DNA from 3 places in the Clostridium sp. genome. Region 1 is predicted to be linked to each of the others. Evidence: riboswitches for the same ligand, from Rfam matches in the RefSeq annotation. Region 1 holds a riboswitch; each other region holds the start of a gene.
The links. Region 1 has a riboswitch for S-adenosylmethionine ahead of thiS (sulfur carrier protein ThiS). Riboswitches for the same ligand answer to the same signal wherever they lie in the genome.

Region 1 (11,268 bases):
ATATGAGGGTGTGTATGAATTATGATAGTTAATTGTGGAAATGTAAACACGTTGCCTTATGCTGATAAGTTGAAACTTGTAGCCGGTAAAAACGGATTGGATAGAGTAATAAAGTGGGTTCACTACCTTGAAAATCCAGATTACATTATGTGGTTGAAAGGTGGAGAATTAGTCTTAATAACAGGTATACTTATACAAGACAAGCCTAATGAACTTGTAAAGATTGTAAATGATTTAAATAGTAAAAATGTAGCTGGTCTTGTTATAAATGTAGGTCCATATATTGACAGAACTCCGAAGGAAGTAATAGATGCTGCAAACTCCTTTGATTTTCCAATATTTGAACTGCCTTTTAATATAAGGTTTATTGATATAAGTCAAAGTATATGCAAGGCTATTTTTATGAGCAGAATTGAGCAGGAATCCATGAACAATTTTATGAAAAAGATAATTTATGGTGATGTAGACTTCAACAGTCAGGAGATTGTAAACAGAGCGGTTTTTTATGGATATAGCCCCCGATCGGCTTATTGTACATTTGTCATATTGATAAATAATTTTACTGATTTTATTATAAAAAGTGGAACCTGGGATGAAGAAATTGCATATAGATTTGTACAGCAAGTTAATCAAATAATAGCTGATGTCATGGATATATATGATAAAAATACAATCCGGATAGTTGAAAATAATTCTATAATAGTAATGTTTGCTGTTGATAATATTAAGAAGGACAAGATTAATTCCATTGCATATGAATTAATCAAGAGAATATCTTACAAAATAAAAGATATTGATATAAACATTGGTATAAGCAATTTGTGGATTAATTTAAAAAATCTTAGAAACAGTGTGGATAATGCACAGAAAGCTTTAAAGATTTTAAGAATAGTTAAAAACAAAGATGGAATACTTAACTACAATAATATAGGAATATACAGATTGTTGTTTGAAATAGAAAAGAAGAATGAAATGAAAATATTTTATAAGGAGACACTTGGAAAATTAATTGATTATGATATGAAAAATTCTACAAGATTGGTTGAAACTCTTAAGACATATATAGACAATAACTGTAACTTATTAAATACTGCTAATTGCCTTTTTATACATAAAAATACATTAAAGTACAGAATCAAAAGAATAGAGGAAATTTCTGGATGCAATCTTAAAAGTATAGACGATTTATTAAATTTTGATATGGCTTTTAAAATAAACGATTTTATAACATGTATCTAAAAGAACAAATAGAATACTTTATAATTGTCTCCTAGGTATATATTAATATCAATGACAATGTGTTAAATTATATATGAAGTAATTAATAAATTAATAAATTATAACACTGTTAAGAAACAATTTATTAATTATAAAATTATAAGGTATGATATTTGGAGGGATTAGAAATGATTGAGGAAAGTAATGCAAAAATCGTAACGGAGATTCCAGGTCCTAAATCGAAGAAATTAATAAAAAAGAGGGAAAAATATGTAGCTAAAGGGGTTAGTTGTTCTGCACCCATATTTGTAGATGAAGCAAAAGGAGCGCTTATAAAAGATATAGACGGAAATGTGTTTGTTGATTTTGCAGGAGCTATAGGAGTGCAGAATATTGGACATAGGGACGATGGAGTAGTTGAAGCTGTAAAAGCACAGCTTGACAAATATATTCACCCATGTTTTCATTCAAATATGTACGAGCCATATATTGCACTTTCAGAAAAGCTTGTAGAAATTACTCCAGGCAATTATCCGAAAAAGGCAATGCTTTCAAATAGTGGTGCCGAGGCCGTAGAAAATGCTATTAAAATAGCAAGGGCATACACAAAAAAAACCGGTATTATTTCACTTAACGGATCTTTTCATGGCAGGACTAATCTCACAATGTCCATAACAAGTAAATATAAGCCATATAAAAATGGGTTCGGGCCTTTTTCAACAGAAACTTATAAGACTGAAGCTGCGTACTGCTATAGATGTCCACTTGGATGTAAATATCCTGAATGTGGTATAGCTTGTGCAGAAAAATTGAGGACCATGTTAAAAACTGTTGTATCAAAAGATATGATAGCTTGTCTTATAGCAGAACCCGTACAAGGAGAAGGGGGTTTTTTAGTACCGCCGAAAGAATATTTCCAGAAGCTTCAAGAGATATGCAATGAAAATGATATAGTGTTTATAATTGATGAGGTACAGGCTGGGTTTGCAAGAACGGGTAAATTGTTTGCACATGAGCATTTTGATGTTGAGGCTGATATAATAACTATGTCCAAATCCATAGCAAATGGAATTCCGCTGAGCGCAGTTGTAGGAAAAGCTGAAATTATGGATGCTGCATGTGTTGGAGGAATTGGAGGAACATACGGAGGCAGTCCGCTGGGATGTGTTGCGGCACTCAAAGTTATAGAAAAAATAAAAAAAGATAGCCTTTGTGACAGGGCCAATGAAGTTGGTAAATATATATTAGATAAACTTAATGAAATGAAAAAAGAGTATGGTGTAATAGGAGACGTAAGAGGTCTTGGAGCCATGATTGGTCTGGAATTTGTAAAGGATAGGAGCACAAAGGAACCTTATGGAGAAATTGTAAAGAATATCGTAGATTATTGCTTTAAACATGGAGTTATATTTTTAAATGCCGGATTGTTCGGCAATGTAATCAGATTTCTTCCACCGCTTGTGATAACACATGATCAACTTGAATATGGACTCAAGGTGCTTGAAGATGCAATTGGCAAATTCAGTATACAAGAACAAGTAAAATATAAAAGTATTGTTTAGTAGTTTTGCCTTGTAAAATTTTAGATAAAAAAGAAGTACATTTAATCTAATAGGTGTACTTCTTTTTATACTATAAATAATCAAGGCTTATTTTGGCAAATGAGAAGTATCATTTATGGTATATATCATTGGACTTAAATTATCATCAAAAATTATTTTGGACACAGAGGTATTTAAAAGTACAATTTTATGGTACATTGAAAGTTCCCAGTCAAATAATGCCACTAATCCGGCTTTTATTATTCCGCCGTGGGCTACTACTGCGATCTTTTTATGGCTATTTTTGTTCACAATATCCATTAAAACACCTCTGGCTCTTTTGCAGGCATTTTTCAGACTTAAGTCTCCACCGCATAATGGTGCTTCTTCGGTATCGGTTTTCCACCTTATGTATTCTTTTTCGTAATTAGTAAGAATTTCTCTGGAAGTTAGTCCTTCCCATTTGCCATAATTGATTTCGCGTAAGTTATTTGCTATCATAGGCTGTTTACCAGTATTTTCTGAAATTATTTCAGCAGTTTTTCTGGCACGTTTTAATGGACTTGAATAAATATAATCAAAATTTCCATTTAGATGCCTGGCAAGATATTCAGCTTGAGTTATTCCATCCGGTGCAAGCTCTATATCTGAGCATCCCTGAAATTTACCAAGTGTATTCCATTCTGTTTGACCGTGTCTTATCAATAATAATTCAGTTTGCATTGCTACATCTCCCACGTATTTTATGATTAAATACTAGAATATTTTATACTGCAAGTCAATAAAAATAAACATATAATTCGAATGCTTGATCATTTTGTTGACAAAATCAATTTTAATATGTTAATATTTAAATTAATTGAATATTTGATTCTTATCAAGAGAGGCAGAGGGACTGGCCCTATGATGCCCGGCAACCTGAACATGGTTTTCAACGGTGCCAATTCCAGCAGGTACATACCTGAAAGATGAGAAAGTGTATAAAAAAACTTTCTTGTAATTTTAAGCAGGAGGTTTTTTATTTTATAATCAGATTAGTTCTTTTTAGGTGTGAAATGATAATTTGTAAGTTGTAGTATATTATTAAATTTAGCTTAATTGACTTTTCACCATAAAAGTTAAAAGATTATAAAAGATTGGAATTAAAAATCATCCTGCAGAAAAATATTTAGATAATTATATTTTAGGAGGACGTTATGAATATAAAGGTAAATGGAGAAGACAAGAATATAAAGGATGGAGTAACAGTAACTGAAATTTTGAAAATTGAAAATGTTGAAATGCCTGATATGGTTTCAGTACAATTGAATGATGAATTTGTAGATAGAGATAAATTTTCCGATACTGTATTAAAAGAAAATGATAAGATAGATTTCTTGTATTTCATGGGAGGTGGAGCTCTTGGATTTTAATGAAGAGCAAATCGAAAGATATTCAAGACATATAATATTGTCTGAAGTTGGAGTAGAAGGACAGGAAAAGCTCCTCAATTCAAAAGTACTCATCATAGGTACAGGCGGACTTGGAGCACCTGCGGCAATGTATCTTGCTGCTGCAGGTATAGGAACTATTGGACTTGTAGATGGAGATGTAGTTGATTTGTCCAATCTTCAAAGACAGATAATACATCAGACGAAAGATGTAGGGAAACCTAAAGTGCAATCCGGGAAGGAAACCATAAACGAGTTAAATCATGATGTAAATGTAATAACCTATGATGAACTTGTAGATTCACACAATATTTTGGATATAATAGAGGATCAGAACTATGATTTTATAATAGACGGTACAGATAATTTTCCAGCCAAATTTTTGATAAATGATGCCTGCGTACTTTCCAAGAAGCCATTTTCGCATGGCGGCATAATAAGATTTCAGGGACAACTAACTACCTACATACCTGACAATGGGACTCCTTGCTACAGATGTATTTTTCAATCACCACCTCCAGCTGGTGTAGTACCTACATGCAGGGAGGCAGGAGTACTTGGTGTTATGGGTGGAGTGATAGGATCGCTTCAGGCAACCGAAGCTCTTAAATATATCCTTGGACTTGGAGGTAATCTTGCTGGATATCTTCTAACGTACAATGCACTGACAATGCAGTTCAGAAAAATAAAAGTCGGTAAAAATAAAAAATGTGGAATATGTGGCGAGCATCCTACTATAAAAAATCTTATAGACTATGAGCAGGCTGCTTGTGATCTAAAAACCGGAAGTTTAAAAGGGTGATAAATTATGATTTATATAGATAGATTGGAGTATGAAAAAATTATAGAGCAGGCAAGAAGAGAATTACCGGATGAATGCTGTGGTTATCTTGCTGGAAATAAGTCCGGAGCAGATATATTTATAAAAGAGGTATATGCTCTGACCAATATAGACCACAGTAATGAACACTTTTCAATGGATCCAAAAGAACAGTTCAATGTTATAAAGTCCATTAGAAAAAAAGGATTGGAGGTGATAGGAAACTACCATTCCCATCCTGAATCTCCATCCAGGCCTTCTGAAGAGGATAAAAGGCTTGCATTTGACCCTAATATACTCTATGGGATTTTATCACTGCAAAAGCAGGAGCCTGTATTTAACTTATTTAAGATAAGTAAAGATAAAATTGTTGAAAAACTTGCGTACAAGGTCAGTTAATTATTAATATAAATTTTGGGAGGTGTATTTTATATGATAGATATAAGTCAGGATAATTATAAGGCAATAGAAAGTATAAAAGACAAGTCTGAGCAATATGAAAGAAAAGATATAGATCCAGTCAGGTTCAAGGCATTCAGAGTGTCGATGGGAGTATATGAACAGAGAAAAAAGGAAACTTACATGGTAAGAACTAGAATACCAGGTGGGGTTATAAGCCTAAAGCAATTTCAATGTCTAAGTGAACTTGCCAAAAAATATGCAGGAGGAAAGTTGAAATTTACATCGAGGCAGGATATTCAGTTCCATAGTGTTGACCTGAAAGATGCATATCCGATAATGAAATCTCTCATAGATGCAGGTATAATAACAAAAGGTACAGGAGGAAATACTGTAAGAAATATCGAGTGTTCACCGTTGTCGGGAGTTTCACTTGATGATGTGTTTGATGTAACGCCATATATGAAGGCTGCTACCAACTATCTGATAAAGGATCCTACTACCATGAATATGCCGAGAAAGTACAAGATAGCCTTTTCCAATAGTCCGGCTGATACAGGCAATGCAACAATATCGGATCTTGGATTTATTGCCAGGATTGTAGACGGAAAAAGAGGATTTGAGTTGTATGGAGGCGGCGGATTCGGCGGAAGCCCGAGGGTATCACTCAAGCTTAGAGATTTTGTGAATGCAGAAGATATTCTCTACTATATTCAGGCAATGAAGAATTTATTTGAGGCAGAAGGGGACCGAACCAACAAGAATAAGGCTAGAATAAGATTCATAGTAATGAGACTTGGTGAGAAGAAATTTATAGAAAGATTCGATGAAGAAGTAGACAAATTGAAATCGACAGGTGGCCTGGATGTTCATGTAGATGAAGATGAATTCATATTGAATCATACATCACAGGTTGTGGAGGATGTCAAAATATCTGGAGAACTTGGCAATATACTGTTTCCTCAGAAACAGGCTGGATATTACTCGGTTTATGTACATCCACAGAGCGGGAACCTGAATGCCGGCAATTTGGATGAGGTTCTGGATTTTGTCAAAAACCTGGACTATGAAATATCAATCAGGGTAACAAACACGCAGGGATTTTTTATAAGAGATTTAAAAGAACAGGATGCACAAAAACTTATTCCTGTGATAGATAAATTTACTTCAAGATATAACATGGATAATTCACTGACCTGTGTTGGTGCATCTACCTGTCAGCTTGGACTTTGTCTTTCCCAGAATTTATTGAAGGGAATCAAGGAAAGATTTAAAGAAGCACCATCAGATATAAAAGCTGCGCTTCCAAGGATGTACATATCAGGATGTCCAAATTCATGTGCACAGCATGAAAAAGGGGCAATAGGACTTCATGGAAGAGCCAAGAGAACAAAAGAAGGACTTATACCAATGTATTCAGTATCACTTGGAGGAAAGGTTGGATCAAATTCAGCCAGAATGGGTGAAGACTATGGAGATATTCCGGCCAAAAAAATTCCGGATTTCCTCTATGAACTTGCAGGTTTAAAGGTGAACTCTGGATATGAGGATTTTTATAAGTTTTTAAACGGCAAAGCATCAGATATAAAGGAACTTATAGGCAAATATACTAATATAGATGAGTTTATCAACGAAATTGACATCTATTTTGACTTTGGTTCTTGTGAGAGATTTTCCTTAAAAGGACGTGGTCCGGGAGAATGCAGCAGCGGTGTCATGGATGTTATAAGACTTGATCTTTCCAATGCAGGAGATTATCTTGAAAAATACAGAAAAACGAACAAGAACTTGGATTTGTACTCTTCAGCGGTATCTTCAGCACGAACTCTTCTGGTTTTAAGAGGTGTAGATACTAACAAGGACAGAGAAATATTTGAGCAGTTCATAAAGAATTTTGTAGATGAAGGATACTTGAAAGCTTCCATAAAGGAATTGTTCCAGAGTCTTATAGATTACAAGATGGGTGACCTGGACAATTTACACGATAAACTGCCGGAGGTGGAATATCTGTATAATAAAGTCAAGGCAATGTATGAGTCCTTAAATGGCAAATTGGATATAACTCTTCCCAAAGAAGAGAGTGTTCAGCTGAAGGATGAAAACAAAAATGATGGTGAAAAAGGTTATAAGATAATTGATTTCAGGGGAGTAAAATGTCCTATAAATTTTGTAAAGGTAAAAATTGAACTTTCCAAAATCAAGTCAGGAGAAACAAGAGGATTTTACCTTGATGACGGGGAACCGATAAGCAATGTTCCTCAAAGTGTAAAGAAAGAAGGACATAAGATAATTTCGATAGATACAAATTATGATGGATACAATTTACTCGTTGTAGAAAAGAAGTAGTAGGGGGTAATTATGAAGTTTAATACCAAACTCATACATGGAAATTTAAATATAGATGGAACGGGAGCCACCAACGTTCCTGTATATCTTTCAAATGCCTATGCCCACAGTAGTGCGGAAGAGCTTGAAAATATATTTAGTGGCAGAAATATGGGGTATGCTTATACCAGAATATCAAATCCTACTACTACTTCTTTTGAAAGAAGAATGGCCAGTGTAGAAGAAGGTGTCGTTGCTACCTCGGCAGCATCTGGCATGAGTGCTATCTATCTTGCCATAATGAATGTATTGCAGCCGGGAGATGAAATAATTGCTTCAACCGGTCTTTATGGCGGAACGTATACCTTGATAAGAAATCTCAAATCTTTTGGAATAAAGGTAAAGTTTCTTGATAATATGGATGAAATTTCTTTAAATAATGCAATAACTGAAAATACAAAGCTGGTGTTTACGGAAACCATAGGCAATCCAAAACTTGATGTCCTTGATATAGAATCTGTTTCAAAAATTTGCAGGGACAACGATATTATTTTGATTGCAGATTCTACAATGACTACACCATACCTTATAAAACCTCTGAAATATGGAGTTGATATAGTCATACATTCTACATCCAAATATATAAATGGTACATCAAATTCCATAGGAGGAATTATAATAGATGGAGGGAGCAGCAAGTATTCTAATCCCAAATATGACAATTTCAAGTCATATGTAAAAAAATACGGCAAGATGGCATTTACGGCCAAGCTTAAGGATACAATAGGTAGAGATATAGGGGCAGCTTTATCGCCAATGAGTTCATTTTTAAATCTCACGGGATTGGAGACTTTGTCTCTAAGAATGAGAGAGCACTGCAGGAATGCTTTGACTATTGCCCGATATCTAGCCGACAATAAAAAAATAGTTGAAGTAAACTATCCAGGACTTGAAACTTCAAAATACAATAACTTAGTTAAAAAGTATTATAAAAATGAAGCTGGAGGAATTTTGACGTTCAGATTGGGAAGCAAGGAAAAAGCATTTAATTTCTTAAACAGCTTAAAACTTGTATTGAATCTTACGAATATAGGAGATACAAAGTCCATAATAATTCATCCATCTTCCACAATATGTTCAAATAATACCGAGAAAGAAAAAATACAAATGGGAGTATATGATGATTTGCTTAGATTATCTGTGGGAATAGAAGATGTTGATGACATAATAGAAGATATTGAGCAGGCACTTGATATCCTATAATTTAATTTATAAAAATAGAGTACAAGTTAACTTGCACTCTATTTTTAGTTGATTACTTATTTGGATAAAGTATTATTTTGTTGGCTTCCTTGGACATACTTAACTTAAAAGCTTCTTCCCATCTGTTTAAAGGAAACTTATGGGATATAAGATCTTCTACATTCAATTTTTTTTGTTGGAGTAATTTTATAGCTGTATTCCAGGATGTGGGCTTGGATGAGATAAAGCTTATTAAATCAAGTTCTTTAAGAAGCAGCTCATCCCATAAATTTATAGTAGCTTTGGAAGGGGCAGATACAAGGACTATTTGTCCTAGCTTTTTTACTATATCAAAAGCGGTATCTAATGCTGAGTTGGACCCTGAACATTCAAAAACTATATCGGCACCAAGTCCATCAGTTAGATTATATATGTGCTTCCCGATGTTATCCTGTCCGACTATAAGTATATCTTTTATTCCCATCTTCTTAGCAAGTTCGAGCCTTTTTTTGCTGTGTGCTGTTCCTATTAAAATGACTCTTGCACCTGCAATTTTGACAAGCTGTGCAGTTATAATTCCAATAGGTCCAGGACCTGAAACAACACAGGTATCACCAGGCTTTATGCTTGATCTTTCAAATACACCATGCACACAACAACTTATTGGTTCCACCATTGCACCTTCTTCAAAAGAAACATTGTCAGGAAGCTTGTGTATTCTATTTGAGTCACATACTACATATTCTGCAAAAAAACCATTCACCTTTGATCCGAGACTTGTTCTATTTATGCATAAATTGTAATAGCCTTCTATACAATATTCACATTTCCCGCAATGTGTAAATGTGGTCTCAGTTACAACATGATCACCTACTTTTAGATCTGATACACCTTCACCAATTTCTGATATGATCCCACTTCCTTCATGCCCTATCACTACAGGTGTCTTGAGTTTTGTTTTTCCTTCATCGGTTTTATAGAATCTTATATCCGTACCACATATTCCTGCAGCCATGACCTTTATTACTACTTGTTTATATCCTGCTTTTGGTATTGGCAATTCCCTCAATTCGGTATTTTGCGCTTCTGGAGATGTTTTAACTAGAGCCTTCAATGGAAATCATCTTCTTTCTATATTGAAGTTTGGCTGGTATGAAGATATAAAGTTACAGAACTACCTGTCGAGTTCAGGCAATATGGCATATTTAATGCCTTCCTGCCTTCCAATGCTCTCAAGTGCATCTATGGTTTTTGAAAGAGGATATTCTCCCGTTATAAACATGCTGCCGTCAATCTCCTTGGTTGCAAGAAGGTGCAGGGCCTGCTGTATATGATATGGTGTATGGTGATATACTGCCTTTATCTGTATTTCCTCGTAGTGGAATTTCTGGCAGTCAATTGTTATCTGTGATCCCTTTTTAGTTCCGCCGAAGGCCAGTACAAGTCCCCGGGGTCTTATCATGTTTATTGCATTTTCCCATGCTTGTGGGAAACCTGTAGCCTCAATTGCAACGTCCACACCTTTTCCTTCCTGTGAGAGTTTTCTTACTTTTTCTATATGTTCCGGTGAGGATGCATTTACCGTGTATACAGCCCCAAATTTCTTCGCCTGTTCAAGCCTGTAATCTGACAGATCCACGGAAATTACCCTTGCACCTTTCAAAGTGGCAAGCTTTACAAACATGAGGCCTATTGGACCGGCACCTATTACTGCCACGGTTTCACCAACTTTTATCGGGGTTCTGTCTATACCATGGACGGCACATCCGAGCGGTTCTACAAGGGCGGCCTCCCTATAATCAAGCCCCTCGGGAATCTTGTAGTAGTTGTAATTGAGTATTCTCTCGGGAACCACAACGTATTCTGAAAAAGCTCCATTTAAATACTGAAGGTCTTCACATAGGCTGAACATTCCTCTTTTGCAGAAATAACAATGGTAGCAGGGAGCTGTATTGGCGCCTACAACTCTGTCGCCAAGCTTGAATCCGGTAACGTTTTTACCGGCCTCGACAACATCACCTGCGAATTCATGTCCAAAGGTTGAAGGTGTTTTTGTAACTATAGTGGGATGTCCTCTTCTATAGGTCTTGAGATCGGTACCACAGGTCAGGGCAGCTTTGACTTTTACAAGTATCTCGCTGTCGCCGGGTGTAGGTATGTCCACCTCTTCAAATCTTACATCTCCTGGTGCATAGAACATCTGTGCTTTCATTTTTCCTTTCATGCTTATTCCTCCTAGTTTTATATAAACTTATTTTATTGTCCATACTTTTCGATAATAGACTGTCTTGCT
Region 2 (11,268 bases), 2.2 Mb from region 1:
GGTATCCGATCTTTCATCATTATTGTCAAATACAGGATCATGATGCCATGTACAATTTTCTGAAAGCTCCATTCCAAGATCTTTAATTATGGCTACAAGTCCATGTCCATGGGCTGCACCTGCACCTATAAGCACCTTTTTACCATTCAGCTTTTCTCTGAGTTCAGCTATTCTATCTTTTGTCCTCCCCCTTTCCTCTTCTATCAAATCCTCCACTTGTTTCTCCTTGTGAACTACCTTTCCAAGCTCCCTGAGCCATGCGTTAAAACCTGATATTCCATATGGTGCCGGTGCCTTTACTTCCGGAACTCCAAAATATTTTTCAAGTCCTGACGCAAGATATGTTCCCAGGGTTGAACATATCTGCAGGGTAGCTGCTGCTTCCGATATGCGGCTCAAACTTTCTATGGTCGTAAATGGTACAATATAGTTCACTTTAAGCCCGAGTTTTCCAAGAAGAGGAGTAAATATGTCCTTGCCTTGAAAATTAATTATATTCACTTCATCACTTTTTTTCTTTATTGCAGGTTTTACGATCTTTCTCAAAATCCCATGATATGCGGCATCAAATCCTGTAGCCCAGATCGAAGATCGAAATCCCTCGCAATATATCGTCACTACCGGTACATTCAATTCTTTTTCAAGTTTATCAACTATGCTTTCAATATCATCCCCTATTATGGCAGAAGCACATGTTGTCGTCACAAATATTGCTTTTGGATCAAATCTTCTCTTTGCTTCCCTGACTGCTCTTTCAAGCTTTGGGATACCTCCATAAACCATATCTTTTTCAGTTAAGTTTGTATTTATATATTTCAAGTTTGACACTTTTAGATTTCTGTTTCTGCTTCCAGTTCTATAAGCAAGATTACGACCCGGGATATCGCCGCTGCAGCCTGCAGGACCATGCTCTACAATTGCTGCATCCTGAATACAGCAAAGCTGGTTCATAACCTGATTTGCACTGCAGGATATACACTGTGTAAACTTCCTCTCATAGTTTTTAAGAGTTTTATTGCTGTAACTTTCACGCAGATTGGATGCAGTACCATAATATCCTGTTATAGAACCGAGCCTTCTTTCTCTCACTTCAACTGAAGCCTTTTCTATATCTACACTCATACTATCTCCTCCAAATCAAATAATCATTTTACTGCAGTGATTTTTCAAACGCCTGGTCGAGATCTGAAATCAAATCATTAACATTTTCCAGTCCAACAGACACCCTCAATGCATTTTCAAAAGCTCCTGCCTTTTCCCTCCGTTCTTCACTCAAAGAAGAATGTGTAGTTCGGGAAGGCTGTATAACAAGTGATTTTGAATCTCCAACATTTACAAGAAAACTAAATACCTTTAAACTATTTAAAAATTTATTTATATCTTCCTGACTTCCTTTAAACCCAAAAGAAAATATACTTCCTGCTCCCTTAGGTAAATACTTTTCTGAAAGCTCCCTGTTTCTGTAATTTCTTTCATCCTTTATATTAGGATAACTTACCCATGAAACCTGTGGGTGATTTAATAGATGGTCTATAATTTTTTCTGTGTTCTCAACTTCTCTCTCAATTCTTACAGATAATGTTTCTATTCCCTGCAGTATTAAAAAAGCATTGAATGGACTTAGAACTGCTCCAAGTTCAGATAAATAGTGCAGCCTTACCCTTGCTGTAAAAGGTGCATCAGGAAAAACTTCAAGCAAATTTTTATTTTCCACTTTATAATCAGGTTCTGTAAAATGCGGAAATTTTCCACTGCTCCAATCGAATTTATTATTTTCCACAATCAAACCTCCAAGTGTAGATCCATGTCCTGCCAGGGATTTGGTAGATGAATAAACAACTATATCAGCTCCAAACTCAAATGGTTTTAAAAGATAAGATGTTGCAAAAGTATTGTCGACAATAAGTGGAATATTTTCTTCATGAGCTATATTTGCTATAGTTTCTATATCTATGACATTTATCAATGGATTGCCTATTGATTCTATGAATATGCATTTGGTATTCTCTGTTATTGCATTTTTAAAAGATTCCGTATCATAGGGATTCTCTATCCATTTTACTTTAACACCAAATTTTGGCAGTGTATGCTCCAGTAAATTATATGAACCTGCATATATTGAATACACTGCAATTATTTCTCCCCCGCCTTCTGCTGCATTCAATAGAGAATAAGCTACTGCAGCCATTCCCGACGAAACAGCAATAGCAGCCGTTCCTCCCTCAAGTGCTGTTATTCTCTTTTCAAGTATATTAAGAGTAGGATTTCCGCTCCTTGTATAAAAAAATCCATTCTCCTCTCGTGATTTCAATCTCTGGAGCCTATCCGTATCACCAATATTAAAAGATGCGGTTTGATAGATTGGAACTGTACATGCATAATTATGTTCTTCAGGTTTGTATCCAGCTCTAAGCTGAAGTGTTTCAAATTCATAATCTTTTTCTTCAGACATATCAAACTCTCCTTGATTTTATATTTTTAATTGCAATATCTATCTATCTTGTCTACTTTATAATAGTATTCCACAAGTTTTTTCAGGGCATAATCTATAGGTCCCTCTACGTCAAAAGCATGTATACCGTTTTTCCCTAAAAACTTGATTGCCCCCTGACCTATCTGGCTGACGACGACAATTCTGCATCCTGAAAGTGCTTTTATAATATATAAAAATTTATCATGATCAGAGTTGAAATTTTCCGGCACATTTTCCAATTTGCGAAGCTCCACAAATTTGTAGTCAGCATCGTTCACTTCATATATATAGAACTGATTGGCCTGTCCAAAATGCTGGTCTATTATTTCTCCATTACTACTCGCAACTGCAATTTTATACATGATATCAAATCCTTCCTTTTAAATAATTCCATAATAAAAAGATCAAATTTGCCTGTAAGAGAACTGTGTTCTCACAACAAGAAATTTGACCTCTAGTTTTCTAGTCAATCAATTATTATTTATAAGTCTCCAAAATATTGCCATATATATCCTCAATCAATCTCAGTCCACCGCTGTATCCAAGATAACCGCCATTCAATACAAGCCTGTGCATGACAGGTATTGATATATTTATTCTGAATGCCTTCAATTCTTCAGCTATATCCCTGTCCCAGGAGCTTCCAAGTATTAATGGAATGTGTGTTCCCAAATCATATCTTCTGAGTCTTTCATTTATTTTTTCTCCATCCATTTCAAAGAATATTTTAAAATCCCTTGTATCTGAAATTTTTTTAAATTCATCCCTTATATAATCCTGATATTTAATTGGAGTATCATCTGTAATATACTGCTCTCCGGGAACAATGCCAAGTTCATTCAACAGAAACTGGCTTATTCCCAAAGCATAGAATGAATCCGTTATATTAAAGAATCTATCCGGTATGCTGTATCTGAATTCCAGAAAAAAGTCGGCGGATCTTTCCAGGTAATAATAAAAAATATCTTCCTCGGTTTTTATTACCTTTTCTACACTTTCTTTGTCAAGTCCTGCAAAATCAGCAACCGACCTTAGAAAACTGCTTGTTTCCCTTGCCCCTATAGGAGGGATGGCATAGTGCAGATACGGTGTCCCATATTTTGCCTTCAAAAGCTCCGCAGTTTCAACTCCGACCCAGGGAGAAAGCACTATATTGAATTCTGCATCCGGTATTGTTTTCCATTCATCCACTCCACCTGATTCAGGTCCGAAAAGTATATTTACTTCCAGCCCTATTTTTTCAAGCAGATGTTTTATGCTGCCAAGGTTTCCCCCCCAAAAAGTATCCTGAAAAGGTATTGATGAAAACACATTTACAAGTCCCTTTCTAACTTCAGGCTTTTTATCCCCGACAAATTGATCTATTATTGCCTTCAATACTACTTCATGTCCCTTAAAATTACTTCCCTTGAAGCCGCCTGTTTCAGCAAAAACTATCGGTATGCCCTTTTTTTTATATTCATCCACCAACGAGCCTACATCATCTCCGACTATATCGGATGTGCAGCCTGTCAGTACTACAAACAGATCTCCTTTTAATACTTTTAATGTTCCGTCAATGACTTCACGCAGCCTCTTTATTCCACCAAATACAACTTCTCTCTCCGTTGCGTTTGTACATGGAATTACTCCGCCGCCTGAATATCCTGTACCCTGATATCCGGAATCCGTACTGAGTCCCCTAAATAACTTCACACCACATCCAGGTCCTGAATGAAGTATGGGCATTGCCCCTTTTATTGCAATTACAGACTGCTGGGCTCCGAGGGTACAATAATGTCTTGGTTCCTGAACTATTTTAGGCATGCTATTTTCCCTCCTTCAGAAAAGTATCCGGCCTCTGTTTGAACCACCAGTCAGTATACGGAAATTTTGCATGGGCTGCAATATTTTTTACAAATTCAGGAGTTTCAAGTACATCCAGAACCTTCTTACCGTAATTTATCAATCCCTGATATCCAAGTCCAAACTGCTCATCCCCCATTAAAAAGGTTGGTATTCCAAGCTTGGCTCCCCAAATTGACATTCCGCCATGTCGTGCAACAAATATATCAGGCTTCAATCTATTAAGCGAATTAACCAGTTCATATGCCTGCTTGTCACATACACTGAAATTCTCTATATCACCGTAGGTATTTATTGCATGATCAAGGCTCTTAGCTGCTTCCGCCCCGTTATCATAGCATGGATCATGGTGAAATATGGATGCTCCCACAATTTTCATTCCAAGGTCTTCAAGAAGAGCCATCAAACTGTGACCATGTGCCGCACCAGCTGTAATGTAAGCCCTTTTACCCTTTAACCTGCTCCTCAGCTTTTCAAGTTCAGGATATATTTTTTCCTTTTCAGATTTTATCAATTCCTCTACCTCGGCTTCTTTTCCTGTAATTCTCCCAAGTTCTCTAAACCATTCATCCGTTCCCTTTATTCCGTAAGCAGGAGGTGCCTTTACCTCCTGTACTCCATATTCCTGCTCAAGTGCTGCTGCAAGATACGTTCCAAGTGTAGGACATATTTGAACTGTAGCTGCAGCCTCTGACATTTTTTGAAGCTGCTCTATAGTTGAGAAAGGAACTATATAATTTGGCCTCAATCCTATTTTTCCAAACAAATCTGTAAAAATATCACTTCCCCAGAAGTTAATTACATTTATTAGATCTTTTTGCTTTTTAACAGGAGGTTTGACTATTTTTCTTATTATTCCATGATATGCAGCATCAAAGCCTGTTGTCCACATCTTTGACTTGAACCCTTCGCAGGGAATATACACTACAGGTATTTTGAATTTTTTTTCTGCATCTTCAGCTATTGTTTCTATATCATCTCCTATAATACCAGATGCACAGGACGCAGTTATAAAAATTGCCTTGGGATTGAATCTGTTAAAAGCTTCTTCTATTGTAGTCTTTAATTTTTCTCCCCCTCCATAAATAGTGTCCTTTTCTTCAAGATTTGTACTCAGCAGTCTGGCATTTCTAAGTTTGAAATTTCTTTTTCTCTGGCCTACTCTGTTTGTAAAATTAAAATCCGAAAAGTCTGCCGAGCATCCAAGCGGAGCATGGTTTATAACAACTGCATCCTGTATCATTACAAGCTGGCAAAGTGCGTTTCCCGAGCTGCATCCGAGGCATTGACTGAAAGAATGTTTTCTGTCACAAAGCCTTTTCCCCTTTGACATTTCGCATAGTTGGGATGCATTTCCAAAAAAGCCCGTAATTGATCCAAGTCTTGTTTCTCTTATTTTAATTTCCGGTGATTTTATATTTATGCTCAAAATTGTATCCTCCCTTTTATATTTATCAATAATTACTAAAATCCAATTGACAAAAAAGACTAGGTAAAACACTACGAATATACATCGCCGGCTTTACTTAGTCTCCAGTATATCTGGTCAACCAATTAACTGTAAATAAAAAACAAAACCTTCCCCTGCAAAAGATACGGGAAGGTTATTTCTTCCATTATCTTATCTTCCAGGTATATTTCATCCTGCAGGAATTGGCACCTTGAATAAAATCCAGGTTGCCGGGCATCAAAGGGCCTGTCCCTCCGCCTCTCTTGATAAGCTATATACTTCTATTAGTATATTCAATATTATTGAATATGTCAATATCTTTTTTCTACAATTCCACCAAATTTATAACCTATTCCTCTTACAGTCAAAATGTATACAGGGTTTCTGGAATTATCTTCAATTTTTTGTCTCAAGTTCTTTATATGTGAATCAATAGCCCTGTTATATCCGTCAAAATTTTTTCCCAGTACAATGGATATCAATTCTTCTCTTGTAAAAATTTTTTCAGGATGTCCTGCCATAACTGTAAGTATATTGTACTCAACAGGGGTAAGATTGACTATACTGCCTGATTTTTTAACTTCATAGCTTGAGTTGTTTATTGTCAACCTGCCGTTATCTATGGAAATTATGTAATCCATAATATCTTTATCATCCACTGTTCTTCTTAGAAGTGATTTCACTCTTGCCACAAGCTGTTTTGGACTGAAAGGTTTTATTACATAGTCATCTGCTCCTATGTCAAATCCATTGAGTATATCAGATTCTGAAGTTTTGGCTGTAAGCATTATGATAGGCACCTTGGACTTCTTTCTTAAAATACTGCATAGTTTTTCTCCACAAATATCCGGAAGCATAAGATCCAGAATCATGAGATCAGGATTTACTTTGTCAAACATATCCATAACGGTATTTCCATCGTATGCAGAATATACAGAATATCCATCTCTCTGAAGATATGATTTTACAACTTCCACAATTTTTATCTCGTCATCTACTACAAGTATTCTTCTTTTCTGTTCTTTCATAACCAAGACTCCATTCAAATCCTATTTTAATTTATGGATTCAACAGTTATTACAGGGAACTTTTTGCCATCAGCATCCGGCCCCGGATTAGTACCGGTGTTTCCTTTTAATACTCCCTTTACCGTAACTTGAACCGGATATTTGCCCTTACCTTCCTTTACATGTTTCTGGACAATATTCCATGCAGTCAACTGCGATCCACTACCATTAAAAGTCCATTTTCCGTCTTTACCACTTTTATTGTCTGAAGCAATATTACCGTCAAAATAGTAAAATACCCAGCTGCCATTTTGCTGAAAGGTTATTCCCAGTCCGGACAGAGCCATCAATCTCATATATACCATATTTGCAGTATCTTCTTTAAGTCCAGCTGCAAAATCATCTTCTGAAGTAATATATCCGGTAATACTAACAGACCTGGCTGTAGATTTACTACTATTGTTATCTGAAATATCAGAAGTTTTTTCCTCCGGCTGTGAATTTACAGTATTGGATTGAGATTTTTTATTAAGTTCAACTTTGCCTTCTTTATCCAGTTCTGATTTTGCTGAAGATTTTGTTCTATCCACGGCTACAGTTTTTTCCTGAGTTTTCTCTGCATTATGATTTGAATGTTGTGACTGCAGCATTTGTTTGCTGTTCATAGAACTTTTATCCTTATTTCCAGCTTCAGTTTTAGACGAATTTGCCTCTATAATCCATACACTTCCAGCTATAATTAAGCATATTGCTGCAATTATTCCAACTACAATTTGATTTTTCCTCTTCATAAATATCTGCTGTTACAATATTATAGCACAATATTATAACAGTTTTCACCTTCCTTCTTAATTTAAATTTAATTTTTAGTCTTGTCCTGATTCAACTTGTCAATGCTGTCTACAACTGTAATTTTGCTCTTTATCATGCCCATCCAGCAGGTATACACGAATTCTCCACCTCTATCAGGAGTAAATTCGATTATGTTGTCTCCTACCTTCAAATTCTTTTTTACATTGTATTCTGGAATCTGAATTGCCTTGTTGCATTCGTTCAAATTTTTTTCGTCAACATGCAGATTCCATTTCACAGGTATTCCTTTTATCACTTCAATAGGAGTAAAGCTGTCACTTTCAAGTTCCGTCCTTACATTTTGGGTTCCGCCTTCAATAGCCGAAAATCCCTTCCCATTTCCATAAGGCATGTTCTTCATTCCTACAGAGACACCATACAGTGAAAATCCTCTGCCTATCATGGCTATTCCAAGACATAGTACAAGTACAGCACTGGCTTTCAAGATTATTTTTGAAAAATTTTTAGTTAAAATAGTATTTAAAATTCCGAACATAAACATCAAGGGCACTGTACCGATTGAAAAAAAGAACATGGAAGCGGCACCAAGTATCACACTTCTTGTTCCAAGAGCATATAATTCGACTATTTGAATTGGTCCACATGGCATTAAGCCCGTTAACAATCCAACAATTATAGGACTGTAATTGTTATTTCTACGAATTTTTTTAGCAAAAAAGGATGGCACTGTGATATTTACTCTTCTCAGAACTTTAAAGATTCCAAGCAGATTTATTGCCATTATAACCATGAATATGCCGCCTACAATAGGAACGATTCCCCTCAGCATACCAGAAAATCCAATTATTCCTCCGAGTCCTCCAACAATTCCACCCACAATAGTGTAGGATATTATTCTTCCGATATTATAGAACAGGGCAGGCCTGAATGCTGAATTTGGAGTTGCAGTACCATTCTTGCTGATGGTCTGTGACATATTTATTCCACCACACATACCTATACAATGAAAAGATGTCAATATTCCAAATGTAAACAACAGTATATAGCTTGTGTTGTTCCCCAACTTTGGCAGATATTTCAGCATGAACAGATTTTTTAGAAATTCAACTATATTTATTTTGAATATAGTTACTAAAAAAATGATTAGGATTAAAATTAATATTACAATTAATATTGCCAGTTTATTACCTATTTTATGATTCATATTTTTGATCTTATATTCCTGCAAATTCAAACTCCCCTCCTATTTTTAAATAATTCACAACCACCAGGCCGGGCCTGGTGGTATTTAATTACATTATTCTTTAGTTATCAGTTATTGATTGTACTTTTATTACTGGATAGTCTATACCATCGGCATCAGGTCCGGGATTAGTCTGTGTGCTTCCATCTAATATTCCCGTTATCTTGACAGGTACTGGTTTCATCTTGTCTGCTCCATTATTGCTCTTAATCTGGTTTTCAACTATATTCCATGCACTCAGCTGAGAGCCCGTACCATTAAATTTCCACTTGCCGTCAGCTCCATCAGTATTGTCTGTAGAAATATCTCCATCCAGGTAATAGAATACCCATTTACCGTCCTTGTCTTGATAAGTTATTCCCAATCCGGACAGCGCCATCATTTTCATGTATACCATGTCCGCCGTATCCTCTCCAAGCTCCGCTGCAAAATCATCTTCCGTGGTTATATATCCTGTAAAAGTCTGTGTCTGCGGTGTCTGATTTTCTCCTGACACTTCGTTATTTATTGTATTCTCAATCGATTTCGGAACTGCTCCCGTACCTCCTACTATTTGCAAATCTGTAGTTTTATCCGCATTGTTCTTTATATACTCAACAGCATTGTTTGTACTTTTTAATCCCTCCCTGTCAACCAACAACAGAGGAGAATTGTACTTCCCTGCAAGTACCGATGCAACAAGTGCATCTGCAAACTGGTTGTCCGCAGCATTCCTTGAAGCTGAGGATATATAAAGTCTGCCGCCATTCAAGTCATCTTTGAAGGCATTCAGCACCTTCAAATTAGTTGAAAATCTGTCCTCGCCACCATCTATTCTTTTGGCAGCAGGTGAAAAGGCGTTTTTCACATCATCACTTATGCTGTATGTAGTTCCTATTACCGTGACATTAGAGCCTTTTGCAAAATCAATGGAGTCTTTTATTGAAGCCTTGTAATTGCTTGACAGCAATAATATTTCATCCTTTGCTGCTGCAACCGGTGCTGCCGACAGTGCATCTGAAAAACTGCCTCCGGCAACTACAAGTATATTGTCTTTGTTTACTCCCTCTTCAACCAGTTCCTTTGCCACAGCAAGATTAGTGCCATATCTGTCCTTTCCCTGAAGTCTCTTGACTTTATAACCTGAAAGTGAATTTTCAACTGATTTTGAAACCACGCCCTCCCCGCCGACAATATATACACTCTTTGTTTTTAATGTCTTCAAGGCATCCTTGGTATTTGAATCCAGTTCATCACCTTCTGTAAGCAATATTGGTGCATCAAGTTTCTTTGCCAGTGTGGAAGCACTTACTGCATCCGCATATTTAGTACCATTTACAATAACGGCATAATCACTTCCATTCGGCCAGTTTGACTTTGCAGCATTTGCTGCCGTTTCATACCTGTTGATCCCACCTGCTCTTGTTACGGAACCTTCCGCTGCTTTTACTTCCCATGGATATGAAACACTTCCTAAAGCTGCTGCTATAACACTTGCAGACAAAACAAACGGCAATAACTTTTTACTTTTCATAACTTCCGTTCCCCCTTAATTTTTAATAAAAAAAGCTGAAATTTTCCCTAATTCAAAATCAAAGAAAATTTCAGCCTCTAGTTTTCTAGTTAGCTATAAAGTTATATATTTTTATGAACTATATAATAATATAATTTTTACTTATTGTCAATTAAAAAAATATATTATTGTGGATATTACATGTATAAAATATTAATAATTTATTAATTAAAGTACTTTAATCTGCAGCTATAGACTGTGCCTTTATCACTTCAAAATATTTGCCGTCGGCATCAAGCCCGGGATTGGTCTGCGTGCTTCCATCTAATATTCCTGTTACTGTGACAGGTACTGGTTTCATCTTGTCTACCCCACTATTGCGTTTAACCTGTTCCTCGACTATATTCCATGCATCCAGTTGGGATCCTGTGCCGTCAAAGATCCAGCTGCCTTCATTTCCTTTAGTATTATTTGTAGCAATATTACCATCCAAATAATAGAAAACCCATTTGCCATCTTCATCCTGATAGGTTATGCCAAGACCAGATAATGCCATCATCTTCATATATACCATAAAAGCAGTATCTTCATTGAGTTCTGCCGCATAATCATCCTCCGTAGTTATATACCCTGTAAAAGTCTGTACCTGTGGTGCTTTATCCTTTATATCCACTTTATATGATGTCGTCCTGCCATCAACCGTAATTGTCAATACCTGGCCTTCTACTTCTTTTGAGCTGTCAAACCCGGTTATATTTGCTTCTGTAATTGTCTCGTCTTTGGTACTTCCATCCTCATATGTTCCCTTTACTTTCAATCCAGTTATATCAAGTTTCTCCCCTACTTCATATTCAAGCTTATCTGCCGGAGAACTTACAGCTATGCTGCTGAGGTTACTTGATTCTGATGGATCTGGTTCCGGACCTTCTGCCAATGAGGATACAG
Region 3 (11,268 bases), 820 kb from region 1:
GAATTTTGGCTGGCTCCAGAATTAAAAACATGGAAAGGTTATTTTCCCAATCCACTAAAAATGCTTACACGTGGACAAACTAAGTATACTCTGATAGGTGCTGGCATATCTGCACTTACTTTTACATTCAGTCCTGTAGGTATGACAGTAATGATTGGAGAAATAGTGGCATCCAAAGTTAAAAGTTTATATCAACGACTTACAACTTGTCTGAGTGTGATGAATGCAGTAACTGAAGCAACTTATATAGCTGAGACGTTAATACCCTTGGTAGCCTTTGGAATACCACTTAGTCCTGTAGGACTTGGACCGGCAGGGCCTTTGTTCAATGCACCGCCTGTATTTTCCAGCCAGCCTGTTCACAATCTGCACAATATGATGACATCAGGGGAATTCGCACTTTATGGACTAATGGGAATTATAGTAGCTTACATCATAGCCTATCCGCTATCTATGAATTATGCCAGAAAAGCCAGTGTATGGGTTTTGAAATATGTCAGCCAGGAAGCTATAATTTGTATGTTCGTTGGATTGATAACGGTTTTATCTTTCTATGAAGCTGGTTTTGTTGGAATTGGAATTTCATTGACAATTGGTATCTTTGGTGGCATATTAAATAGATTTTTTGGCGTGCATACTGGAGTACAGTATATGACTTTCTATGCATCCAGCTGGATAGTACTTAAACTCTTTGGAATTTAATTTTAGTTGAGTTGATGGAGGCTATTAAATATGAAAAAGGTGAGGATAGGCTCAGGTGCAGGTTTTGCAGGGGATAGAATAGAACCTGCCGTAGAAATTATGGAAAAGGGAAATTTAGATTATATCATATTCGAATGCCTGGCGGAAAGGACAATAGCAATTGACCAGCAGCAGAAATTAATTGATAAGGATAAAGGTTACAATGAATTTCTTGAGTATCGTATGAGAAAAATACTGCCACTATGTTATGAAAAGAAAGTAAAAGTAATAACCAATATGGGTGCTGCAAATCCTGTATCTGCAGTCAAGATAGTGAAAAAAACTGCATTGGAGATAGGAATAAAAGGTTTGAAAATAGCGTCAGTATTGGGAGACGATATTTTAGAACATATAGATGAATATATGAGCTGTAGAATACTTGAAACTGGTAAAAAGCTGAATTCCATAAGGTCAAATATAATCTCGGCAAATGCATATATAGGTGTACAAGGTATAATAGAAGCTCTGGAAAATGGAGCTGATATTGTAGTAACTGGAAGAGTAGCAGATCCATCTTTGACTTTGGCACCCTTGATGTTTGAATTTGGATGGGATGAAAATGATTATGAATTGTTAGGGAAAGGTACTTTAGCCGGACATCTATTGGAATGTGCAGGTCAGGTGACAGGAGGATATTTTGCAGATCCAGGATATAAGGAGGTACCCGATCTGTGGAATTTAGGATTCCCAATAGCAGAGATAACTGAAAATGGAGATATAACTGTAACAAAGCTTGAAGATACGGGAGGAATAGTTAACCAGCATACTTGTAAAGAGCAGGCAATATATGAAATCCATGATCCGGCAAATTATTTTACACCTGATGTTACAGCCGATTTTTCAAAAATAACCATTGAAGAAACTGGAGTAAACAGAGTACTGATAAAAGGAGCTTCAGGAAAAGAAAAAAATGGTTTGTTTAAGGTAAGTATAGGTTATAAAGATTGTTATGTAGGTGAAGGAGAAATAAGTTATGGAGGTTCAGGTGCATATGAAAGGGCAGATTTGGCAGGAAAAATAATTAGAAAAAGATTGGAATATATAAATTTGCCCATAGATGAATTGAAGGTGGATATTATAGGGGTTGATTCTCTTTATGGAAATTACTTAAGCCGAAAAATAAATGCCAGATGTGACTTTAAAGAGGTAAGACTTAGAGTTGCTGCAAGGACTTTAAAAAAAGAGAATGCAAAAACAATAGGAAATGAAGTTGAAGCACTCTATACCAATGGTCCGTCAGGAGGGGGAGGAGTGAGAAAATATGCTGATGAGATAATATCAATTGCATCAATACTTGTACCACGTAAAGATATAAAAATAAATGTTATTTATGAGAAGGTGTAGAAATGAAATTGAGGGATATTGCACACTCAAGAACGGGAGACAAAGGGAATATATCAAATATATCACTTATAGTGTATAAAAATGAGAACTATAAGCTAATTGAAGAGAAGGTAACTGCGGAAAAAGTCAAGGAGTGGTTTAGGGATATAGTAAATGGGGAAATAAAAAGATATGAACTTCCTAAAATAGGTGCTTTGAATTTTGTAATGTATGATGCATTGGGCGGAGGAGTCACAAGATCCCTGTCATTGGATAAGCATGGGAAAAGCTTGAGTTCGGTTTTGCTGGATATGAATATATAAATAAAAGATGAGTATAGAAAACCAATCTATACTCATCTTCAATTATTCTTTTATTCTTTCACTATCTTATGGCCATCACTTTTAAGAATGATATTTCCATCAACATCTGTCCTATATATTTGTATGTTTTTTTTCTTGAGTCTGTTTACTATTTTCTTTGTAGGGTGGCCGTATTTGTTGTTTTTACCGCAGCTTATTATTGCTATTGTTGGATTTACCCTGTTGAGAAATTCCTGTGAAGTAGAGCTTGAACTGCCGTGATGTCCTACCTTCAATACGTCAGCTGAAATATCATAGTTTCTATCCAGCATTTCCTGTTCGCTTTCTTTCTCAGCATCTCCTGTAAAGAGAAATTTTGTATTTCCATAGGTTATTTTCAACACTACTGAATAGTTGTTGGTATCGGGATAACTGCTGCTGTTTGGGGCCATTATTTCGGCTGAAACATTATCCCCCATTTCCAATTTTGAACCGGGTTTTGGCAAAGTTATTTTAATGTCCTTGTTTCTCAATGCCTGTACCATATTTTCAAATGTCTTTGTGTTTGAGATTTTTTTAGGTGCTATAAATGTATCAACGTCATATTTTTTTATTACATCACTCATCCCTCCTATATGGTCTTCATCAGGATGGGTTGCTATTACATAGTCAAGCTTTTTTATATCCTGTCTGTCCAAATATGACATGAATTTACTTCTGCTGCTGTTTGGGCCTGCATCTATCAGAAGATTTTTACCGTTTACCTGTATCAGTTCACTGTCGCCCTGACCTACATCTATGTAGCTTACTCTAAGTCCGTTATAGGATGTGTTTTCAGAATCTGTAATCGTACATCCTGACAAACATAGTAAGAATGTCAATATAAACGAGAATAAGATATAATATTTTTTCATATGTTTCAACTGATATATCACCACCTGTATATATTTGTTAATTGTTCAGGGCCTCTGATATTTTTTCTTTTATGGTTCCAGCAAGATTATCCCTCTGTTCTTTTGACAAGTTTTCTGTATAAATTGGATCACATATAGTAAAGTCTACAGTTCCCGGTCTTAAATTTTCATGTGGATTGCCTTCTCTTAATTTATAACTGCCGTTTATGGCTATTGGGACAATTGGAACCATTGATTTCAATGCAAGTTTAAAGCTGCCTTTCTTGAATTCTCCCATCTTTGAACCACGGCTTCTTGTGCCTTCTGGAAATATGATCATACTGTGGCCGTTTTTTAAAATATTGATGCCTTCATTTATGGATTTTATTGATTCCCGTATATTGTTTCTATCCATAAATACGCATTTGATTTGTTCCATCCAGTAACTTATTATTCCAACCTTTTTTATTTCTTTTTTTGCAATAAACCCAACTGACCTGTTTACAGATGCAATTATTATTGGAATATCAAGGAATCCCTGATGATTCGACACAAATAGACAGGACTGACCGGGAATTTTTTCAATTCCATTTATATTAACTTTTATGCCCATGGCTTTTATAATAAAGTCAGCCCAGTCTTTTACACATTTATATATATATAATTGAATTTCTTCCTCTCTCCCAGTTTTTTTAAGTCTTTCCAGTTTCATTTTTTTGAATAGGGAATATAGCATATACAATACAAGAAGAAAATAAAGTAAAATGCTTCTTAACATGATAATGATGCCTCCTGTAATCATTTTTATCGACTATCCCATTATATCATATATGAATGTCAATGCTATAAAATAATTGTATGGAAAAGTCCAATATCTCCTGATGTAATCCTTTAAATAAACTAAATGAAAGTTTAAATAAGAAAAAATCATAAATAAGAAAATTTTATTTGCTTATAACTATTAAAAATGATACAATATAATCATTAATTCTCACAAGTGACCCTTGTATATGCTGAATTTTACAAGGGTTAACTGGAGTGGACGCAATATATTTGTACATAGCTGAAAAAAAGCATGAGATTTATAAATTGAAATATCTATTGCAATTTAATTCAGAATTAGCTTATTTTCTATAGGGCCAATATGAAAGGGAGATGGTTTTTAATGTATGATTATAAGTTGGAAAATATAAAAGAACCTAATTTATATAAAGATATATTTCCATATGATGAAATTCCTAAGATAGTTTTCAATGGTATACAGCTTCCTATGAATATACCTGAGAACATCTGGATTACAGATACGACTTTCAGAGATGGGCAGCAATCCATGGAGCCATTTACTTTGGAGGAAATAGTCAATATATACGATTATCTCCATGAATTGGACAATAATTCAGGAATAATAAGGCAGAGTGAGTTTTTTCTGTACAGTGAAAAGGACAGGAAAGCTGCGGAAGTCTGTATGGAAAGAGGATATGAGTTTCCTGAAATAACTTCATGGATAAGAGCCAACAAGGAAGATTTCAAGCTTGTAAGGGATATGGGTATAAAAGAAACAGGAATGCTTATGTCATGCTCTGATTATCATATATTTAAAAAATTGAGAAAGACAAGGGAAGAAACTGTAGATATGTATCTTTCTGTTGTGGAAGAAGCGTTGAACAATGGAATCAGGCCAAGGTGCCACCTGGAGGATATAACAAGGGCGGATTTTTATGGATTTGTAGTTCCGCTTGTAAATAAATTAATGGATATGTCGCATGAATCTGGTATCCCCATAAAAATAAGATTATGTGATACCCTTGGAGTTGGAGTTTCATATGGACAAACAGAAGTTCCTAGAAGCGTACAGGGACTTGTGCATGGACTTAGGACAATATGTGGTATTCCGGAGGAGTGCATGGAATGGCACGGGCACAATGACTTTTATGCGGCTGTAGACAATTCAACTACTGCATGGCTTTATGGAGTGGCATCCATAAACAGCACTCTGTTTGGAATTGGTGAAAGAACTGGAAACTGTCCTCTCGAAGCCATGATATTCCAATATGCGCAAATCAAAGGGAATACAAGGAGCATGAAGCTTGAAGTTATAACGGAAATAGCAAATTATTTTAAAAATCAACTTGGATATGATATTCCACCAAAGACACCTTTTGTAGGAAGCCAGTTCAATGTTACAAAAGCCGGTATACATGCAGACGGGATGCTCAAGGACAAGGAGATTTACAATGCATTTGACACAGACAAGATACTCGCAAGGCCGGTTGTAATTGAAATAAATCAGTATTCAGGACTTGCCGGTATAGCAGCATGGATTAATACCTACTATAAATTGAAGGATGAAGACAAGGTAGAAAAAAAAGACCCTAGAGTTGTAGAAATAAAGAGGTGGGTAGATGATCAGTATAAAATGGGAAGAACCAATATAATAAGAAACAGTGAAATGGAGCTTCTTGTGAAAAAGTTGATGCCTGAGGTACTTGAAAAAAGGGAAGAGAGAGCATGTTGACTAAAATGAATTGTTTGGAGGCATTGGAATGAGACAAAAAGTTACCCTTATTAAGGGGGATGGAATAGGGCCTGAAGTTTGTATGGCAGCCAAAAGGGTCATAGATAAGAGCGGAGCTGATATTGACTGGGAGATCTTTGAAGCTGGAGCTGCCGTAATTGAAAAGTACGGTACGCCAATACCGGATCATATAATAAATAGCATAAGAAAAAACGGAGTAGCCCTTAAGGGGCCGGTTACCACACCTGTTGGGAAAGGCTTCAGAAGTGTAAATGTAACCCTCAGGAAGCAGTTAAACCTGTATGCAAATATAAGACCTATAAAAACCTATGCTGGTGTAAAATCCAGATATGAAAATGTAGATCTTGTTATTTTTAGAGAGAATACAGAGGATTTATATGCCGGCATCGAGCATATGGTAAGTGATGAGATAGCCGAGAGTATAAAGATAATATCAAAAAATGCAAGTAGAAAGATAGTAAAAGCCGCATTTGATTATGCAGTTAAAAATGGAAGGAAAAAGGTTACTGCTGTTCATAAGGCAAATATAATGAAACTTTCGGATGGCCTGTTTCTTAAAACTGCACAGGAAGTGGCCAAAGAGTATGAAGGCATTGAATTTGAAAGTGTGATAGTAGATGCAATGAGCATGAAACTTGTACTTAATCCTGAAAATTATGATGTTCTTGTAATGCCGAATTTATATGGTGATATCTTATCCGATATGGCATCGGGACTCATAGGCGGACTAGGACTGGTTCCTGGAGCAAATGTAGGTGAGGATACAGCAGTATTTGAAGCTGCACATGGATCTGCACCTGATATTGCAGGTAAAAATAAAGCCAATCCTACGGCTATAATACTTTCATCAATCATGATGCTTAGATATCTTGGAGAAAACATCCCGGCGGATAGGATAGAGAATGCAGTTGAGGCCGTGCTTAAAGATGGAAAGTACCTGACCTGTGATCTTGGCGGAAATTCTACTACCGATGAATTTACAGATGCAATAATTTCAAAATTGGATTTCAATTAAATAAAGGTGACGAATGCAGAACTACCATACAGCAGGTAGTTCTGCAGTTTTTTACACCAGAATTAGAGCTTGTTCAAGTCATATGGTGTTTCCTGATATACGTAATAGTTGAGCCAATTTAAAAATAGTAAATTGGCATGTCCTTTCCACATGGACAGTGGAGCTTTTTTTGTATCATCATCAGGAAAATAATTTTTTGGAATTTCTATAGGAAGGTTGCTTGCCTTGTCCCTTTCATATTCCTGCTTCAATGTCAGGGTATCATATTCGGAATGTCCCATGACAAAGATATCGCGGCCGCCCTTTGTAGCTGCTATATAGATTCCTGCTTCTTCTGATTCTGAGAGTATTTCAAGTTCAGGAACACTTTGAATATCCTCTCTTTTTATAGTTGTATGCCTCGAATGAGGGGCATAAAACAGATCATCAAAACCCCTTAATAGTTTTACATTCTTCCTGGTGATGGTATGTGGAAACACTCCAAACAACTTTTTGTCCAATGGATATTTTGGAATACCAAAATGATAGTAAAGACCGGCCTGAGCCCCCCAGCATATGTGGAAGGTTGAATAGACGTTTTTCAGGGACCAGTCCATTATTTCAGTGAGTTCATCCCAGTAATCTACATCTTCAAATTCCAACTTTTCTACAGGTGCTCCCGTTATTATCATCCCGTCAAATTTTCTGTGACGTATTTCGTCAAATGTCTCGTAATACTTGAAAAGATATTCTTCGGAAGTATTTTTTGACTTATGGGATTTTGGGTATACAAGGGTTATGTCCACTTGAAGCGGGGAATTGCCAAGAAGTCTGAGCAGTTGTGTTTCAGTGACAGTCTTGACGGGCATCAGATTCAATATTACTATATTGAGAGGACGTATATCCTGCTTGACTGCACGTTTTTCGTTCATTACAAATATATTTTCAGCTTTCAATATCTTGCAAGCTGGAAGACCATTAGGTATATTTATTGGCATAGAACTCATCCTTTACAAATATTGATTATGGACTAAAAAGGCCATTTTTCTACTAAGAAAAATGGCCTGTAATATCGAACTATTTTTCTTATCTTTCAGAAAAAATCTGTAGGAATTAACACCATGCATTCAAATGAAAAATGCTGGTTGTCGGGCATCATTGGGCCTATCCCTTAGCCACTCTCGATAAGATTTTTAATTGGTTTAATGAATATGATATACTAAAAACTTAATTCTGTCAAGAAGATCAAAAATTAGAATTTTTGTATTGACAAGCATGCTGAAAAGTATTAGCATTAAATAAAATGTACTTTAACAATAATATACTGAGGTTCTTATCAAGAGTGGTGGAGGGACTGGCCCTGAGAAACCCGACAACCAGCATGTGCGTCATGCAAGGTGTTAATTCCTACAGAATCATGAAAATTCTGGAAGATAAGAAAAGAATGCTGTAATGTATCGATACAAACTTAGGCTGCTTTTCTTAATAAAAAGCGGCCTTTTTTGAACTAAATTTTTATGAGGAGAGAATTTATGAGCATAATAGATATATTCAATGACAAGGAATTTATACTTTCCTTTGAAGTTATACCATTTAAGAATAAAAGTAATTTCCCGAGCTTTGAAAACAGGATCAATAATTTGAGCAAAATGAATCCGGATTTTATAAGTGTAACTTATGGAGCTGCAGGAAGAAGTAAAAATGGATCCATGGAGACTGCACTTTATATAAAGAACAAATACAATATAGAGGTGCTGTCACATCTCACCTGCATAAATTCTACAGAGGAAGAAATAGAGAAATACATATCGGAGCTTGCTGATGGCGGAATAAATAATATACTTGCACTCAGAGGAGATATTGTCAGGAATTCCAATTCACAAATAAATAATAAATACAGATATGCAAAGGAACTTGTAAAATATATTTCAAGAAAGAGAGATATGTGTATTGCAGTTGCAGCATATCCCGAAGGACATGCGGAATCAAGTAATCTGGATGAAGATATTTTTCATCTGAAGGAGAAGGTGGACTGCGGGGCGGATTTTCTTATCACCCAGTTTTTCTTCAGCAATGACTATTTCTACACGTTCAGGGAAAAACTGGGCAAGATTGGGCTGGATATACCTCTGCTGGCAGGTATAATGCCGGTTGTTAAGGCAAGACAGGTTAAGAGCATGAGTCTGCTTGGCGGCGCAAGTTTGCCTAAAGAACTTTTGGCCATAATAGATAAATATGGGGAAAATGAAGAAGACTTCTTTAAAGCGGGAGTAGAATACAGCTTGAATCAAACACGCGATTTGGTGAAAAATGGAATAAAGGGTATTCACTTGTATACCATGAATGACTTGACTGCTGTGAACTACATAGTAGATAATTTGTATAATTGATAAAAAGGGGTGGCTATATGGATTTTAACGATTTGTTTAAAAGATTCGAGGATAAATTTATATTTTTTGACGGTGCTATGGGGACAATGCTTCAGAAAAGTGGACTTAAAGCCGGCGATCTTCCTGAAATATTGAACATAACAAATGGAAATACAATCAAGAAAATACATGAAGTCTACCTTGATTCTGGTGCAGATATTATAATAACAAATACTTTTGGGGCAAATGAATTGAAATACAGTGATTCTGAATATTCTTCAGATGAAGTGATAGAGGCCGGGGTTAGAGTTGCAAAAGCTGCTGTCAGGGGAAGAAAGGATAAATTCGTGGCACTTGACATGGGCCCTATAGGCCAGGTCATGGAGCCTACTGGGAACCTCACTTTTGAAACTGCCTATAAACTTTTTAAAAAACAGGTAGTCATAGGTGAAAGGGAAGGAGCCGATATAATACTGATTGAGACAATGATGGATATATATGAGACCAAGGCTGCCATACTTGCAGCAAAGGAAAACAGTTCCCTTCCGGTTTTTTGCACTATGACTTTTCAGGAAAACGCCAGAACTCTGATGGGGACAGATCCCAGAACCATGGTTTTTGTTCTGGAAGGTCTTGGGGTTGATGCACTTGGAGTCAATTGTTCGCTTGGACCAAAGGATCTTCAGCCCATAGTGGATGAAATTTTAAGGTACTCGTCTACTCCTGTCATGGTTCAGCCAAATGCCGGTCTGCCAAAATATGATGGGAAAGAAACCTATTATGATGTAAAAGCAGCTGAGTTTTCAGAACAAATGAAGATCATGGCAGAAAAAGGAGTAAGAATACTAGGAGGATGCTGCGGCACGGACCCTGAATTCATCAAGGCCACTATAGAACTGGTAAGCGGACTCAAGCCTTTATGTCCGGAGAAAAAAGAATTTACTGCAGTGACTTCAGGCAATCAAACTGTAATAATAGGTGGTAGAACAAGAATAATAGGTGAAAGAATAAATCCTACTGGAAAAGCCGCATATAAACAGGAACTTAGGGAGAAGAAGATAGGATATATCCAGAGAGAGGCCCTGTATCAGAAAGAAGAAGGCGCAGACATACTTGAACTGAATGTAGGACTTCCTGAAATAGATGAAGTTGAAATGATGAAAAAGGCTGTAAAGGCAATACAGCAGGTTTCATACCTCCCGGTAAGCATAGACAGTCCAAATCCCGACGCCCTTGAGGCCGGAGTGAGATTATACAGGGGCAAACCTCTCATAAATTCTGTAAATGGCAAGGAAAAAACCATGGAAGAGGTTTTCCCCATAGTAAAAAAATATGGAGGCTGTATTATAGCTCTCACTATCGACGAGGCAGGAATAGCAAATACGGCGGAAGAAAGGTTTGCAATTGCGGAAAAGATAGTAAAGAGAGCTGAAGAGTTTGGAATTTCACGTAAGGATATAATAGTTGACTGCCTCTCCCTTACTGCCTCTGCCCAGCAGAAGGAAGTCATGGAGACGGTAAGGGCGATAAGAATGGTGAAGGAAAAACTTGGTGTAAAGACAACACTCGGGGTAAGCAATGTATCTTATGGACTTCCAAATAGAAAACTTTTAAACAGGACATTTTTGCTTATGGCACTGGAAGCCGGTTTGGATCTGCCGATAATGAATCCCGGAGATGAAGGAATGAAGGATACTATAGCTGCATTTGAAGTACTTTCATACAGGGATGTGGACAGTAAGAATTTTATAGAAAAGTACAAGGATATGCCGAAGGAGTCAAATCAAAATAAAAAAAACAACGTTGTAGATAAAAGCAAGGATGGAAAACACCAGAAAGATAAAATAGACAAAAAGACTCTAAAGCAGATAATTATAGACGGCATGGAGGACGAAGCGATTCTGGCTACAAGTCAGCTTTTAAAGTTGAAAAAGCCTCTGGATATAGTAAACTTATATGTTATTCCGGCACTGGATGAAGTGGGGGCAAAGTATGAAGCAAAGGAAATTTTTCTGCCGCAGCTCATGCAGTCTGCAGAGACTGTAAAGAAGTCTTTCGAAGTCATAAAGAAGAGTATGGTTGAAAGCGGACAGAGCAATGTGGATAAGGG

Region 2: it holds a riboswitch for S-adenosylmethionine, as region 1 does, so the genes downstream of both, LKE46_RS05460 (nitrogenase component 1) here and thiS (sulfur carrier protein ThiS) in region 1, are expected to answer to the same signal.
Region 3: it holds a riboswitch for S-adenosylmethionine, as region 1 does, so the genes downstream of both, metF (methylenetetrahydrofolate reductase [NAD(P)H]) here and thiS (sulfur carrier protein ThiS) in region 1, are expected to answer to the same signal.

What each region holds. Positions count from the first base shown of each region.
Region 1 is NZ_JAKVOI010000001.1:3,271,870-3,283,137, forward strand. It holds gene LKE46_RS16305 (PucR family transcriptional regulator) at 22-1,239, shown strand; gene gabT (4-aminobutyrate--2-oxoglutarate transaminase) at 1,407-2,780, shown strand; gene LKE46_RS16315 (histidine phosphatase family protein) at 2,868-3,482, opposite strand; SAM riboswitch class I at 3,631-3,734, shown strand; gene thiS (sulfur carrier protein ThiS) at 3,956-4,171, shown strand; gene LKE46_RS16325 (HesA/MoeB/ThiF family protein) at 4,161-4,991, shown strand; gene LKE46_RS16330 (M67 family metallopeptidase) at 4,998-5,408, shown strand; gene LKE46_RS16335 (sulfurtransferase TusA family protein) at 5,442-7,754, shown strand; gene LKE46_RS16340 (O-acetylhomoserine aminocarboxypropyltransferase/cysteine synthase family protein) at 7,767-8,996, shown strand; gene LKE46_RS16345 (zinc-dependent alcohol dehydrogenase) at 9,049-10,089, opposite strand; gene LKE46_RS16350 (zinc-dependent alcohol dehydrogenase) at 10,150-11,199, opposite strand; gene LKE46_RS16355 (class II aldolase/adducin family protein) at 11,232-11,268, opposite strand, start outside.
Region 2 is NZ_JAKVOI010000001.1:1,084,618-1,095,885, reverse strand. It holds gene LKE46_RS05480 (nitrogenase component 1) at 1-1,122, opposite strand, end outside; gene LKE46_RS05475 (O-acetylhomoserine aminocarboxypropyltransferase/cysteine synthase family protein) at 1,151-2,452, opposite strand; gene LKE46_RS05470 (NifB/NifX family molybdenum-iron cluster-binding protein) at 2,479-2,835, opposite strand; gene LKE46_RS05465 (nitrogenase component 1) at 2,951-4,279, opposite strand; gene LKE46_RS05460 (nitrogenase component 1) at 4,281-5,747, opposite strand; SAM riboswitch class I at 5,937-6,041, opposite strand; gene LKE46_RS05455 (response regulator transcription factor) at 6,080-6,796, opposite strand; gene LKE46_RS05450 (hypothetical protein) at 6,823-7,566, opposite strand; gene LKE46_RS05445 (sulfite exporter TauE/SafE family protein) at 7,635-8,822, opposite strand; gene LKE46_RS05440 (cell wall-binding repeat-containing protein) at 8,893-10,344, opposite strand; gene LKE46_RS05435 (cell wall-binding repeat-containing protein) at 10,562-11,268, opposite strand, start outside.
Region 3 is NZ_JAKVOI010000001.1:2,450,305-2,461,572, reverse strand. It holds gene LKE46_RS12055 (tripartite tricarboxylate transporter permease) at 1-702, shown strand, start outside; gene LKE46_RS12050 (acyclic terpene utilization AtuA family protein) at 733-2,085, shown strand; gene LKE46_RS12045 (AtuA-related protein) at 2,088-2,387, shown strand; gene LKE46_RS12040 (ComEC/Rec2 family competence protein) at 2,438-3,289, opposite strand; gene LKE46_RS12035 (lysophospholipid acyltransferase family protein) at 3,318-4,037, opposite strand; gene LKE46_RS12030 (2-isopropylmalate synthase) at 4,425-5,774, shown strand; gene LKE46_RS12025 (isocitrate dehydrogenase (NAD(+))) at 5,803-6,810, shown strand; gene metA (homoserine O-acetyltransferase MetA) at 6,873-7,787, opposite strand; SAM riboswitch class I at 7,873-7,980, opposite strand; SAM riboswitch class I at 8,120-8,229, shown strand; gene metF (methylenetetrahydrofolate reductase [NAD(P)H]) at 8,322-9,179, shown strand; gene LKE46_RS12010 (homocysteine S-methyltransferase family protein) at 9,197-11,268, shown strand, end outside.